2 linked regions of the Rhizobium sp. N324 genome follow. The protein of the gene in region 2 interacts with the protein of the main gene of each other region in a pairwise test. Links are inferred from orthologs where the notes say so. Each region holds a gene or a part of one and is shown on either strand. Other genes may lie near its edges. The genes, in order: ung and ndk.

Region 1 (7,478 bases), 2.0 Mb from region 2 along the record:
CCGGCATGGACAAAGACCACCCTACCCATCCGCAGCATGATCGGCAGAGATTCCAGGAATTGAATATGCCGCTCGGGGATCATGTTGCGAATGACGCGGGCAATCATGTCGCTTCCAGCCGCAGACTGCAGCAGATGCTCGATATCGATACCGTATGAGCGCAACGTCTCCGTCCCGGCAAAGCCGAGCCATTCAAGAATGTGCGCCGGTTTGCGGTAGAGCTTCGCCAGTTCCGCGTCATGATTGCCGCAGAGAGCGAAACGCTGAAATCCCGGCGGCGGGCTCTTGCTGAGGAATTCCAGCACCGCACTCGAGTCAGGCCCGCGGTCGACATAATCGCCGAGCATGACGATCAGCTTCGGCCCCGGAATGCGCGCGGCATCCTCCTCGATGCGGCGATGCGCCTCGACGAGTTCGTTGTAACATCCGTGAATATCGCTCATTGCATAGACCGCAGCGAATTCGCCTTCGGCAAAGGTCAGCCGGGCGCGTCCTTTGCGGCTACCAGCCAGTATCGGTATCTGTTGTCGCCACGGCCCGAGATAGTTAAACATGTAACCCATTTATGAGATCCGACAGCATGTGAGGCAATCGGAAAAGCTCCGTTTCCTGCCCATCCCTGCATAGGCATGAGCCGCAGTGTTCAAAAAGAAGTTGGCCTGATCACGGCCTTGTCGAAATTGTAACCCACCCGGCGTGAAGAACTGTGCGGACGTCGCGGTGAACCGACAGCCCCTTTCCCAGCGTCGCCGATAGCTGCCGGCACGGTCCCCTCCCAAGCGACATCGAATCACCTGATCCTCGCCTTCACGTGCAGGGAGCTTTACATGCAACGTTCCCGCGACCGTGAAATTACGTTGCGAGAAACGGCAATTTGTATTCGGTCATTTCGCAAGCGCATCACGGTTAATATTGCGCTGTATTTTGGTAGATGAGGGTTAATTCGGCGTTAAACCATGTTATTCGTTCGCTCCGCGGCTGTGTCAGTCGCCAGTTCTCCGAGCTGGAGAATTTGCGGCAATCGAGTTTCCACAGGCGACACCTCCCAAAAAGCTGCATAAATCAACTATAGCGAGAGCCAAGAGAAAAAAATGAACGCTTAAGCTTATCATGCTTGACGCTACTGCGGCGGCGCATGATGATGGCGTATTGCGAGCGTGAATGACATTCCTCACCGGAAATCTCAGATCCAAAACTGCGGGGTGCAAAGTGGAAACTGCGGTTGATTCGAAACTTATCGAGGCGATCACCTACGACGAAGACAGCCGGCATCTACGGGTCTATCTGACAAACGGTCAAAGGCGGGAATATGAAGGTGTCCCCAAGGGCGTCGTCGTCGGCTTGACGATGGCGGAATCCCCGGGAAATTTTTATATGACGGCAATCAGAGGCAAATATCCTCCCCGCCCCTAGCGATCCATCATTTCAGCCGAGATGCGGGACCGGCATTCACCGTCCCGCATCTCGGCGCCACCGACCGGCGGCCTCTTCCATCAATAGCCACTGAAGAAATCGCGAACTGCATCGATCTCGAGCGGCGCAATCTCATGGCCACCCGGATGCCAGACCGTCCTGACATCAGCGCCGCGATTTTTCAGATGCTCCGACAGCGCCTCGGTCACCGAGACGGGGGCGATCGGATCCCGCTGGCCGGCCGTCACCAGCACCTTTCTCCCCGCCAGAGTTGCCTGGGCTTCAGGCTGAAACGGAATGAGCGGGTGCATCAGAACAGCGGCATCGAAGATCCCCTTCTCGATCAGCACATTGGCAAGAATGTTTGCGCCATTCGAAAAACCGAGGCCAAGAACCTGGGAAGCCTGATGCTTGCCAGCCAAAGCCGTGACATAGGCGGCCATCTTCTCCGTTGCCCGGGAAAGATCGGCCATGTCGTAGACCCCCTCCCCGGTGCGCCGGAAGAACCGCGCCGCGCCATGTTCAAAAACGTCGCCGCGCGGCGACAAAATCGTCGCTTCGGGCAGCAGGCGCCGGCCGAAATCGAAAAACTGGTTTTCGTCGCCGCCGGTGCCGTGCAGTACCAGCAGGATGGGTTTGTCGGGTGCACCGGCATGCAGCCGGTGCACATATCCAGTGTCGGTCATATCGCCTCTCCTTACGCCTCGAGCGGCTGCAGGTGTTGCTCGAGCAGCGCGCGAAGATGGGCGTGCTGCTGCGGCAGCTTCAGGGCTTCGCCGAGATGGGCCGTATCCTCGTCGCGGTTAAAGCCCGGCTCATTGGTCGCGACTTCGAACAGCACGCCGCCCGGCGTGCGGAAATAGATTGCCCAGAAATAATCGCGGTCGATCACCGGTGTCACCTGATAGCCGGTGTCCATCAGCGCCTTGCGCACTTCGAGCTGCTTCTCGCGGTTTTCCACGGCGAAGGCGACGTGGTGGACGGAGCCGGCGCCGGGAAGCGCGCGGGCAATGTTCGGCATGGTCTCCAGATCGATGAGATGCGCGCCGTTGCCGTCAGGCTTGATCAGCCGCTTGACGCCATCCCGTTCCTCGGCGACCTCGTAGCCCATGAATGTCAGGAGTTCGGCGGTGGCGCCTTCATCCCGCAGGCGCATGGCAACGGAATGGAAGCCGCGAATGGCGTGGTCCTCGCTGATGCCGCCATGGGTCCAGGCCTGGCGGGCATCGTCCTTGACCTCGACGAGCGCAAAGCCGTCGCCGTCGGGACCGGAAAAATTCAGGCGCTTCTCGCCAAAACTTTCCTCGTCCTTCAGCCCGCCGATATTCAACGTGCTGAAACGATCGCTCCAGAAGCCGAGCGAACCCTGCGGAACGGAAAACACCGTCGTGCCGACCTCGCCGGTGCCGGGACGGCCCTGCGCCATCTTCGGAAACGGGAAATAGGTCATGACCGTGCCGGGCGCACCGGTCTCGTCACCATAATAAAGGTGATAGACGTCAGGCGCGTCGAAATTGACGGTCTTCTTGACGCGGCGCAGGCCAAGCGCATTGGTGAAGAACTGATTGTTGGTCCGGGCGTCCTCCGCCATCGACGTGACGTGGTGCAAACCCTTGATCTGATCAAGCATGTGAAACCCCTTTCTTGCCCGCAATTCGCGGGCTTTCGATGAGGCTAAGATGCGCGCTGAACCTCCATGGGAACAGACCCCCAGATCAAAACGCATTGTCTTCTTTTAGTGAACGAAGATGCGTTGACGTTCACAAGTCGATGTCTTGGGGATCGGCCGGCAATTGCCAGTCGATCGGCGCGCGCCCGCGTGACTGCAGGAAATTATTCGCCTTCGAAAAATGTCCGCAGCCGAAAAATCCGTTATGGGCCGAAAGCGGCGAAGGATGCGGCGCCTTGAGCACGAGATGCCGCGTCGTATCGACAAAAGTCGCCTTGCGCTGGGCATAGGAGCCCCAGAGCATGAAGACGACGGATTCGCACTCGTCGTTGACTTTGCGGATAACCGCGTCGGTGAAGCGCTCCCATCCCTTGCCCTGGTGCGCAGCCGCCTGTCCTTCCTCGACGGTCAGCACGCTGTTCAGCAACAGCACGCCCTGTCTTGCCCAATGTTCGAGAAAACCGTGGCGCGCCGGCGCTAGGCCGAGGTCCGTCTGCATCTCCTTATAGATATTGACGAGGGAGGGCGGGATGCGAACGCCCGGCCGCACGCTGAAGCACAACCCGTGTGCCTGCCCCAGCCCGTGATAGGGGTCCTGGCCAAGAATGACGACCTTGACGCTGGAGATCGGCGTCAGGTCGAGGGCGCGGAAATACTCGCTGCCCCGGGGGAAAATCCGCTTGCCGACCTGCTTCTGCGTGACCAGAAAGGATTTTAGCTGCTGCATATAGGGGCTCGAGAACTCCGTCGCCAAGGCGGCTTTCCAGCTCTCTTCGAGATTGATTGACGTATCGCTCATCGAGCAAACCCTTCGCATATGACGAAACAACGGACACACGGTTCTAACAAAATCGATCTACGCTGTAATGGCTGCCGGCTCTGCAATGCGTCTACGCCTTTGGGATAGACGAGAGAGGATTGCGAGAGGCTTCCGAGACACGGTCGTCCGTGTTTAACTATATGACGGCTTCGGTATTTACGCCGGCAGGCGGCCTGAGTAGAACCGTGATGATAAACCGGGGACATGTCTTCAGATGAAATTCGGCACGAGCGGCCTTCGCGGACTTTCAGTGGATCTCAAGGGACGCGCCTCTGCGCTTTATGCAACCGCGTTCGGAAAATATCTGCTGCAGACCGGCAAGGCTGAGGTCGGAGATGCCATTCTGATCGGCCGCGATTTTCGCGATTCGAGCCCCGATATCTCGGGAAATTGCGCCGGCGCACTCGCCGCGCTCGGTTTCCGGGTATTGGACTGCGGCAACGTCCCGACGCCAGCTCTTGCCCTTTATGGCCTCGACAGCAACGCTGCATGCCTGATGGTGACGGGCTCGCATATTCCGGCAGACCGCAACGGCATCAAGTTCTATCGCCCGGACGGCGAGATCGACAAATCGGACGAGGCCGAGATCACCGCATTTGCGGCCGAGATCGACCGAACAGGCGAGCCCGTTACAGAGGCGCCGGCCCAGACCGAAGATCATCAGGCGATCTGCCGGCAGCTCTTTTTCCAACGCAATGCCGCCCTGCTGCCGCAAGGCGCGCTATCCGGCATGAAGATCGGCGTCTACCAGCACAGCACCGTCGCCCGCGACCTGCTGGTTGACGTTCTCGCCCATTACGGCGCCGAGATCACCGCTCTCGGCCGTTCGGAGAGTTTCATTCCCGTCGACACCGAAGCCGTTTCCGACGAGACGGTCGCGCTGATGAAGCGCTGGGTGTCCGAGCACAAGTTCGATGCGATTGTCTCGACCGATGGCGACGGCGACCGCCCGCTGGTCGCAGACGAAACCGGCACGCCGCTGCGCGGCGACCTTCTCGGCCTTGTCGCAGCCAATTTTCTCCGTGCCGGCACGGTCGTGACACCTGTTACTTCAAATTCCGGCATCGAGGCCGCGGGCTCTTTCGCCGTCAGGCGCACCCGCGTCGGCTCGCCCTTCGTCATATCAGGCATGGAAGAGGCCGTGGCAGCCGGCAAGGATCACGTCATGGGCTTTGAGGCCAATGGCGGGCTGCTGACCGCAACCCTTTTCGATATTAACGGCGGATCCGTGCGCGCCTTGCCGACGCGCGATTGTTTTCTCCCCATTCTTGCGATCCTGTCGCTCGCCGCCGCTCGCCGGCAGCCGCTTTCGGCCGTTGCCGCCTCCTATCATCTGCCCTTCGCCGGCGCCGATCGCCTGGAGAATTTCCCGGTGGAGACGAGTGCTGCGCTGATGGCGCATCTGCGCAGCTCCGATGAAAATCTTGGCGCCTTCCTGCAGCCGATCGGCGAGGTGGCGGCGAAATCCGATATCGACGGCCTGCGTGTGACGCTGAAAGACGGCAGGATCATTCATTTCCGCCCCTCCGGCAATGCGCCGGAAATGCGCTGCTACGTCGAAGCAGGGAGTGAAGCCGCAGCCCTGGATCTGCTGAAGACGGGGCTCGCCCGAATAACGGACTGGGCAGACGCCCGCTAAACATGCCACGAACAAGCTTTTTTCAAGGAACCCGCCTATGACGCAGAAAATCGTTCCCGTGATCATGGCCGGCGGCAAAGGCACGCGGCTCTGGCCGCTTTCCCGTGCCACCGCCCCGAAACAGTTCATCCAGTTCGTCGGCAACAAGACGCTGTTTCAGGATACGCTCGAACGTGTTTCCAACCCGGAGCTCTATGAAGCGCCGATCGTCGTCACCAATGAGGAATTTCGCTTCCTCGTTGCCGAGCAGGCCCGCGCGCTGGCTGTCCCGCTCGCCGCCGTGCTGCTCGAACCGGTCGCCCGCAACACCGCCGCAGCGGTGGCCGCCGCCGCCACCCATGCTGCCGAGCTTTTCGGCAAGGATACCATCATCCAGATGCTCGCCTCCGATCACGAGATCCTCGCCGACGCGAGCTATTTCGATTGCATCCGCATCGCCCGAAATGCCGCAGCCGATGGCAAGCTCGTCACTTTCGGCATCAGCCCGACCGAGCCTGCCACCGGTTACGGCTATATCGAAATCGGCGATGCGCTCGAAAACGGCGCCCATAAGGTCAGCCGTTTTGTGGAAAAACCGGCATTGGAAAAGGCCGAGAAAATGCTCGCCGACGGCGGCTTCTACTGGAACTCCGGCATCTTCATGTTCCCGGTGGCGGAGCTCATCGCCGAACTGCAGGAATATGCGCCGGATGTGCTGAAGGCGGCGAGCAAGGCCGTTTCCAAGGCAAGCCGCGACCTCGACTTTACCCGCCTCGACGCCGATCATTTCGCCAAGAGCCCCGATATCTCCATCGACTACGCGATCATGGAAAAGACTTCCAAGGCCGCCGTGGTCCCCTCGCCGTTCAAATGGTCTGATATGGGAAGCTGGGATGCTGTCTGGAAATCAGGCGCCCGCGACGACAACGGCAATGTCGCCGCTGCAAACACCACCGTCGTCAATACCCGCAACTCGCTGGTAATGACCCACGGCGTGCATCTTGCCGTCCAGGGCATGGAGGATGTCGCCGTTATCGCCAGCGAGGACGCCGTCTATGTCGGACCGCTCAAAGACAGCCAGAATGTCGGGCAATTGGTCAAGATGCTGGCCTCTTCGTCGGCGACGGCGAAATTCACCGAAACCCACCCGACATCCTATCGGCCCTGGGGCGGCTATACCTCGATCTTCAACGGCGATCGTTTCCAGGTGAAGCGCATCTTCGTGACCCCGGGCAAGAAGCTTTCGCTGCAGAAACACCACCATCGCTCCGAACACTGGGTCGTCGTCAAGGGAACGGCCGAGGTGACGGTCGGCGAGACCGTGCGAATGCTGCGCGAGAACGAAAGCGTCTATATCCCGCTCGGCGAAGTCCACCGTCTCGCCAATCCCGGCAAGATCGTCCTCGAGCTCATCGAGGTGCAGACGGGCTCCTATCTCGGCGAGGACGACATCATCCGCATCGTCGATGAATTCGGAAGAACGTAACGTCGCCGCCGGACTGGCCGGTCCCGAACAATGGGCCGCCTTTTCCGGCGCGACCGCCATCGCTGTTGAACTCGCTATCGGAAATCTCGTAGAATGGATGTACCGAAAGTCATGACCGGAGATTCCTTGATGCGTATCTTGCCCGCCCTCGCCGGACTTCTTGCGATCATGGCACCGGGAATGGCGTTGGCCGAACCCGGAAAGATGCGGACCGCAAGCGAGGCTGAAATCCGCGAGCATCTGCCGGGCACGTCGGAGCTGAAAGAAAGCAGCAACGGTTACGAATATCGCCAGGGCAACAGGAATGGCTACAAAATAACCAATGGCCAGGTGTGCGTCCGGTTTCCCAACAAGTCGACCGACTGCGTCAGCGTGAAGACCGACGGCGAGAAATTTCAGATGATCGACAAGAAAGGCGGCAGGACGAAATTTTGACTTTGCCCGGCAGCCTATTCTGCCGGTGCAGGTTCAC
Region 2 (7,492 bases):
GAGGCGACGGTTCCCATGCGCTCGAGCGCCTTGACGCGCGATTGCGCCTGCCGGGCCTTGGAGGCCTTGGCCTTGAAGCGATCGATGAAGCTCTGCAGATGTTTGCGCGCCGCGTCGTTCTTGGCCTTGGCCTTGGTCTGCAGTTCGTCGGCTTCCGCCTTCTGCCGCTCGAACTGGTCGTAGCCGCCGCGGTAGAAGGTCAGTTTCTTCTGGTCGAGATGGACGATCGCATTGACCGCGTTGTTCAGGAGGTCGCGGTCATGGCTGATGATGATGACCGTGTGCGGATAACGCCGGACATAGTCTTCCAGCCACAGCGTGCCTTCGAGGTCGAGATAGTTTGTGGGTTCGTCGAGCAGCAGCAGATCCGGCTCGGAAAACAGCACGGCGGCCAGCGCCACGCGCATGCGCCAGCCGCCGGAGAAGGAGGAGGCGGGGCGGGCTTGCGCCGCCTGGTCGAAGCCGAGGCCGGCCAGAATGCTTGCGGCGCGCGCTTCGGCCGAATGCGCGTCGATATCGACGAGGCGCATCTGGATTTCGGCGATACGGTGCGGATCGGTCGCCGTTTCCGCCTCGGCAACGAGGGCGGCGCGTTCCTTGTCGGCTGAAAGCACGATCTCGATCAGGGATTCCTCGGTCGCCGGTGCTTCCTGCGCCACCTGGCCGATGCGTGCCGCCTTCGGGATCGACACGGATCCGGTCTCCGAGCCGAGATCGCCGGTAATGACGCGAAACAGCGTGGACTTGCCGGCGCCGTTGCGCCCGACGAGCCCCGCCTTTGTGCCCGAAGGCAGCGAAATGCTGGCATTGTCGAGAAGCAGGCGCCCGGCAATGCGGGCGGAAATATCGGTGAGCGTGATCATGGCCGGCGTTTTGGCCGAAAGCGCCCGCCAAGGCAAGAGCTTGTCCGCTTCTCAGTGGCCGAAGGCTTGCACCGGCTGGCGGGGGTTGGTCTGCGCGGCGAGAAGCGCCACGCGGGCATTGGCCTGCAACTGTCCGGGCGTTGCCGCATCCGTGCTGAGGGCAACGCCGATCGAGATGGTCAGCCTGCCGCGATCGGCCCTGTCAGAGGTCGCGAAGACCAGATTGTCCTCGACGGAGGCGCGCAGGCGCTCGGCGATCGTCATCGCATCCTGCATGCCGACATTGGCAAACAGGAAAGCGAATTCGTCCGCCTCGGTGCGGGCGACGAAGTCGTTTTCTTGACCGACTTGCGGAAGAGGCCGGCGAGCTTTTTCAAGAGCTTGTTGCCGGCCTGGGTGCCGTATCTGTCGTTGAGATCCCTGAAATTGTCGATATCGACCATAACAAGCGCGCTGCCGGCGAACCCCCCTTCGCGCTCATAGAGGTCGGCGATCTCGCGGTTCAGCGCGATGCGGTTCGGAAGTCCGGTGATCCGGTCGGCGACGGCGGCCGACTGCATCGCCGAAATGCCCCGCTCCAACCTTTCCAGTTTCTTGATGTCGTCCTGCAGCTTATCCGCGATCTCCGTTTCCGCCGACAGCACCGTCGCCAGCGAGGCGGAGAGGTAGTCGATCTCGCCGAGGAAGGCGGTGAGGCTCTGGTTGTCGTTGCCGGAAACCGATTTCAAGATCGTGCCGCAGGCGCGTGCAAAGGCGTCTTTGTGCCGCAGCCCCTCGGCAAGCCTCTCCGCCACCTCGCGCAGCATCCGGCTCGCCTCGTTACGCGAGGTCTCGCCGGCCAGGCCGCAATGGCCGACAAGGCGGTATTTCAATCCGAGTGCGTCAAGCATCGCCTGTTGCGGCTGCGGCCCGAGTGCTGCGATATCCTGGGCAAGACCGGCATTGAGCCCGACGATCGCCTCGTGAAAAAGTTCGTAATTGCGCGGCAGCGCCGCAATGTTCAGCCGCGTCAGGTGCTGAGCGATCCTCTGAATGTCGGCCATAGGCGCCGGGTGCGCCGCCTCGCGCGGCACCAAAGCGTTTGCGCTTGCATTCTGCATGACGATCCCTCGCAGCCCGGCTTTTCCCTTCGTTCCGCTATGCCTGCAAGGCTTTAAGAGAGGCTGAATCTTTGGCTGGATTGCGTGCGCAACCGGCAAAGGCGGTTAATGCGGTCTTGATGATGAAGGCTGCCTACATCCACTCGCGGCCTTCGCTGCGCAGGAAGTAGATGAGATCGAGACTGAGGCTCGGCTTGCCGAGCGCCGTCAGCGTCATATGGCATTGGCCGCGATGATGGGTCTGGTGATTGAAGAGATGCGCAAGCGCCGGCTGCAATGGCTGGGTGATCTCGATCGGCTGCGTCACCGGCACATAGGTGAAATCGGCGGCAAGGCTTGCCTCGTCAAGCGTGCCCGTCCAGGCAATGATCCGCTCGTCCTCCGCCCTGCGTGCGACGGTAAGCGCATCCAGTTCTTCGTAGAGAACGGCATCCAGTGTCGCCGGCGCCTCGCCGGTGCCGGTGAAGCGCTTCATCCATATCCGGTCGGCGACGAGCAGATGATTGAGCGTGTGGTGCAGCGACCCGAAGAAGGCGCCGCGGTCGCTGCGGAATTCGGCGTCGCTGAGTTCGGCCGCCGCAGCGTAGATCTGGGCGTTGGCCCAGCGGTTATAGGCGGCAAACATCCTGTAATGTCGGAGCATTCGGTCCCCCTGTCGTGATTACGGCAGTCTAGCCAGTTTCCCGAGAAATCCGAGTGATGGCGCCATGAAATTTCCTGATTTGATCGCAGGCTTTTTCTGTCGTGGAATGCACTGCGTTTCGATCTCGAAAGGACTGTCATGACCAGAGCCCTCTATTCCCTGTGCGGTGCCGACAAGCAGCACTTCTTCTCGCCTCATTGCTGGAAGGCGGTGATGGCGCTGGCGCATAAGGGGCTCGATTTCGAGGAGATCCCGACGACCTATAGCCGCATCCGCGCGATCGGCGGCGGCGTCTCGCAGACCGTGCCCGTTCTCGACGATAACGGCCGGCTGATCCCCGACAGTTTCTCCATCGCTCTCTATCTGGAGGAGGCCTATCCCGAGCGGCCGTCGCTGTTTGGTGGGGAGGGCGGCAAAGCGCTGTCGCGCATGGTCGAGGGCTATTCGCAGATGATCATCCATCCGGCGATCATGCGGATTGCTCTTCTCGAAATTCACGCCAACCTCGACGAGGAAGACAAGGCCTATTTCCGCGAAAGCCGCGAAGCGCGTCTCGGCAAGCCGCTTGAAGTCGTTGCTGCCGACAGCGAGGCGGAGAAAGCCGCCTTCGGCGCCAAGCTCGAGCCGCTCCGGCATATGCTGAAATTTCAGCCCTTCATCGGCGGGCAGACGCCGCTGTTTGCCGATTATATCGTCTTCGGCGCGCTGCAATGGCTGCGCGTCTGCGCCGGTCTCGCCATGCTGGCCGCCGACGATCCCGTCCTGGGCTGGTTCGAACGCTGCCTCGATCTCCATCAAAGCCGCGGCCGGACTGCAACAGCGGCGTGAAATTGCCGCGGGGGCTAGCTGGCGTTCAGGTGCCGCCCCATTACCAAGGCGGATCTGGGCGTTAACGCAGCGGGCTAGGTTTTCCGAAGACGCGGCCGACCATCGACGCGATCGCATTTGCTGCCGAAGCGAACATGGAAGGCTTTGGCACGATGGGCGGCAGGCCCATTTCCAAGCGCTGCCGAGGCGTCAGCGATACCGTATCGACGAGGGTCCACGCATCGCCGGTGGCAACATCGATCAACCCAAGATCTGCGGCCGCTTTGACTGCGTCATCATCCGCGAGGCCGACACCGGAAACATAGCCTCCTTCTGCAGCAACAGTGGTCAAAAGCGTATCGATTTCCCGTGAATATGACACCTTGCGCCCCCCCCAGCACCTCACAACCCTGCGCACCGAGTAACAGGTTGTGAAATGCTCGTAAATCGCCTGTAACGTTGGTCATGGAAAGAGACCAAAAATGGTCCGTCAGGTTACGTTTTGCTTATCACTGTCCTCAGGCCATTTGCCGTATCCAAAAACTTGAGAGAAGCGAACTTCAATTCAGGTTCTACAAAATGTCGTCCGACCTTGGTTTGGTTTAAATAACATCGGCGACAGGTATAATTTCTTATTTGGAAGATTTTTATGCTTAATGAGTAAGAAGAGAGTTTTGGTTATTTCAAACACTCAGGACTTGTTGTCTTTCGGCCATTCGATATTGCGTGAAGCGCCATTCGAGTGTGCGCACTGCAGCTACGCAAGCCTCGATCGTCGCCAAACCCGCAACAGCACTGTGACAGCGGCGTGAAATTGCCGCCGACCCCTTGTTTTCGGGCGTTGGGGCGGGTAAAGACCGCCCACTTTTCCCGAGAAAACAGAGGATTTGACTATGGCGATTGAACGCACCTTCTCGATGATCAAGCCGGATGCAACCAAGCGCAACCTGACGGGCGCCATCACCAAGATGCTCGAAGATGCCGGCCTGCGCGTCGTCGCCTCCAAGCGCGTCTGGATGAGCCGTCGCGAAGCCGAAGGCTTCTATGCCGTTCACAAGGATCGCCCCTTCTTCGGCGAACTCGTCGAAGGCATGACCTCCGGCCCGACCGTCGTTCAGGTTCTGGAAGGCGAAGGCGCCATCCTCAAGAACCGCGAGATCATGGGCGCGACCAACCCGGCAAACGCTGACGAAGGCACGATCCGCAAGGTTCATGCCCTGTCGATCGGCGAAAACTCCGTTCACGGTTCGGATGCTCCGGAAACGGCTGCTCAGGAAATCAAGTACTGGTTCTCCGATACCGAAGTCGTCGGCTGAGGCTGCGCTTCGGCATTGGCTCGCAATGCCTTGAATTGACTCTCGAAAGCCGGGGCCTCGCTCCGGCTTTTTCTATGCCGGCATTTTTATGCCGGGCACTTGTCGGTATTGGAAAAATCGACGCTGCCGTCCGGCTTGAAGACCTCAGGGTTCTTGTCATAAAGCGCACCAACGACGAGCGGCTTGCTCGGCAGCACGGTCTGATCCAGGTCGGATCGGAACTGCGTCTTCAATTCCTGCAGCACCTTGCCGTCCTTGTCGACCAGCCGGACATTCACTGCATAGGGTCGGTCCTTGCGTACGCAGTGCAGGTTTTGGCTCTGCAGCGCGATCTTGTCGTCGATCGGATAGATTTTCTGGTTCAGCACCAGCGGTTCGCCGCCTTGAGGATTTTCGAATTCGGCGATGATGACCGAACCGTCAGGGATGGGCCCGGTCTTTTTCAGCGTCAGCAGATAGGTGGCGCTCGCCACCCGATAGTTGAAGACGAAGAGGTGGCCGGTGACTTCGACCAGGTTTTCGGCCTGACGCTGGCAGGCGGACAGCAGGAGGCCGATTGCCGCCGCTGTGACGATCAGATGTTTCCTCATGGGATTTCCTCCTTCTTGCGACGATAATGCCGGTTCGCCTTGGCGCGGTTGCCGCAGACCGCCATGTCGCACCAGGCCCGGCTCCTGTTCTTGCTGCGGTCGATGAACAGCCAGCCGCAATTGCCGCAGATTTTCATCCGCTCCGGATCCGGCATGGCAATCAGCCGCAGCACCGAATGGGCGGTCGCCGCGACCAGGCTGCCGGGGCTTGCCTCGCGCAGCACCTTTGCCAGCGCGTCCAGCAGTCCGGCCAGCAATTGGTCGTCGCCGCCATCCAGTATACGCTTGCGGAAATAGCGGTCGATTGCTTCCCGCAGCGCGATGAAATCTGCCTCGTTTTCCCTGGACACCGGGGCGATATCGCCGAAGAGGGCCCGCTCGGCGCAGAATTCGGCAGCGGCGCGCGGAAAATCCCGCATCTGGTCCCGGGCCGCGAAGCGGTCGATCCGCCGCGCCGCATCGTGGCGCAGCACGACGCTATTGGCGACGTCGAGCGCCAGCGCGCCTCCGGCAAAGCGGTGAGGGGTCCAGGAAAAGCTCATGATGAAATTATAACTGGTGAAGTCAGTTTTACCAGTTATAAGTTTGGCGACGCGGAGTGTCTGGGATGGCCTATCTTCTGCAACAGTTGGCGAATGCGGTTCCGCTCGCGGCCCTCTATGCTGCGCTCGCTTTCGGCTATTCCGTCGCCTTCGGCGTGACCAAGCGGGCCGACATCACCTATGGGGCGATCTTCGCCTTCGCAGGGCAGATCCTGCTGCTCTTCACCGAACTCGCCTATGTCAAGTTCTGGCTGGTGCTGCCAGCGGCCCTTGCCGTCGGCGCCGGCGCTGCGATCGTCTACTCGTTGGCAGCGGGCCTGTGGATCGGCCGCTCGATCATGCTGCCGCTCGTCAGAAAATCCCCGAATACGGTGATTGTCGCCGCCCTCGGCATCATGATCGTGCTGATGGAAACCGCCCGGCTCGCCGCCGATACCCGCGCCATCTGGCTGCCGCCCTTCCTGAACGGTACGGTCGTGTTCTGGAGCGACGGCCCGTTCAAGGTGACGCTGACTTATATCCAACTGATCGATACCGCGCTGATGGCGGCGATCGTCGCCGTGGGGACGCTAATCCTCAGGCGCACGGCCTGGGGCCGCGTCTGGCGCGCCGTCACCGACGATCCGCTGGCCGCCGAACTCTGCGGTACCAGCGCCGACCGCGTTTTTCTCGCCGCTTATGCGGCAGCCGCCCTCGTCGCCACGATCTGCGGCATCCTCGCCACTTTCTATTACGGCTCGATGGATTTCGGCGCCGGCCTGATGTTCGGGCTTAAAGTGCTGCTGATATCAGCCGTCGGCGGCTATTCCGACCCGCTGCGCTCGGCCGGCGGTGCTGCCGGGCTTGCCGTCGTCGAAACCCTATGGGGCGCCTACGGCCCCTTCGTCTGGCGCGATCTCGTCATCTTCTCACTGCTCGTCCTGCTCTTGGTCATGAGCCGCAGGGAGCGCGTCGTGCTATAAGTCACTTCCACTTGTCGCGCGCCGCATCGTCGGCGTCTTTCGCCGCGACCCAGTCGCCGGCGCCGCCATCCCTAGCGTGCTCCTTCTTCCAGAAAGGGGCCGCGGTCTTCAGGAAATCCATGACGAAATTGGCCCCGTCGAACGCCGCCTGCCGGTGCGGCGCGGCCGCGACGACGAGCACGATATTCTCGCCCACGGCGATCTTGCCGTAACGGTGGATGGCGGTCAGCCCGAGCAGCCCGAAACGGACAATGGCGAGTTCGCCGATGCGCGCCATCTCGGCTTCGGCCATGCCGGGGTAATGTTCGAGTTCGAGCGCCGCAAGTGTGCCGCCGTCATCGCGGCAGAGGCCGGAAAAGGTGACGACAGCGCCGATGCCGGGTTTGCCGTTGGAGAGGAGGTCGACCTCGGCTTGCAGGTCGAAGTCCTCATGCTGGACGCGGATGGTGGGGGTAACGGTCACAGCGAGATCCTCCGCTGCTTTGATGCAGCTGCAAAGAATACCGAAACGCTGTGCCGTGGAAACCCCCCTCTGGCCTGCCGGCCATCTCCCCCACAGGTGGGGAGATCACAAGTGGCACGACCTTCTTGCCCCCTTACCGTTCCGCCCGGCTGAAACGTTGATTGTTTGAGCGAGCCGGCACTCCCAGCCAATCTCCCCACCTGTGG

What was found.
Region 1: the proteins of ndk (region 2) and ung interact in binary tests that used the Escherichia coli proteins (3 or more experiments, as listed by UniProt). The link is inferred for Rhizobium sp. N324 from one-to-one orthologs.

What each region holds. Positions count from the first base shown.
Region 1 is NZ_CP013630.1:3,546,576-3,554,053, forward strand. Bases 2,028-4,863 are described here. They hold ung (uracil-DNA glycosylase), read right to left. Parts: upstream 3,882-4,863; coding sequence 3,174-3,881; downstream 2,028-3,173. Other genes in these bases: AMK05_RS17050 (alpha/beta hydrolase), read right to left, coding at 2,028-2,099; AMK05_RS17055 (VOC family protein), read right to left, coding at 2,111-3,043; AMK05_RS17065 (phosphomannomutase), read left to right, coding at 4,117-4,863. In the rest of the region: AMK05_RS17040 (metallophosphoesterase), read right to left, coding at 1-563; AMK05_RS17045 (KTSC domain-containing protein), read left to right, coding at 1,162-1,413; more of AMK05_RS17050, read right to left, coding at 1,494-2,027; more of AMK05_RS17065, read left to right, coding at 4,864-5,541; AMK05_RS17070 (mannose-1-phosphate guanylyltransferase/mannose-6-phosphate isomerase), read left to right, coding at 5,579-7,006; AMK05_RS17075 (hypothetical protein), read left to right, coding at 7,136-7,441; AMK05_RS17080 (endonuclease/exonuclease/phosphatase family protein), read right to left, coding at 7,456-7,478. UniProt on the Escherichia coli protein: Excises uracil residues from the DNA which can arise as a result of misincorporation of dUMP residues by DNA polymerase or due to deamination of cytosine.
Region 2 is NZ_CP013630.1:1,585,427-1,592,918, forward strand. What follows is about bases 3,168-6,017. They hold ndk (nucleoside-diphosphate kinase), read left to right. Parts: upstream 3,168-4,306; coding sequence 4,307-4,729; downstream 4,730-6,017. Other genes in these bases: AMK05_RS07610 (glutathione S-transferase family protein), read left to right, coding at 3,168-3,434; AMK05_RS07615 (hypothetical protein), read right to left, coding at 3,496-3,765; AMK05_RS07625 (hypothetical protein), read right to left, coding at 4,816-5,319; AMK05_RS07630 (CGNR zinc finger domain-containing protein), read right to left, coding at 5,316-5,861; AMK05_RS07635 (branched-chain amino acid ABC transporter permease), read left to right, coding at 5,927-6,017. Outside these bases: AMK05_RS07595 (ABC-F family ATP-binding cassette domain-containing protein), read right to left, coding at 1-863; AMK05_RS07605 (DinB family protein), read right to left, coding at 2,097-2,606; more of AMK05_RS07610, read left to right, coding at 2,745-3,167; more of AMK05_RS07635, read left to right, coding at 6,018-6,823; AMK05_RS07640 (molybdenum cofactor biosynthesis protein MoaE), read right to left, coding at 6,825-7,286. UniProt on the Escherichia coli protein: Major role in the synthesis of nucleoside triphosphates other than ATP. The ATP gamma phosphate is transferred to the NDP beta phosphate via a ping-pong mechanism, using a phosphorylated active-site intermediate.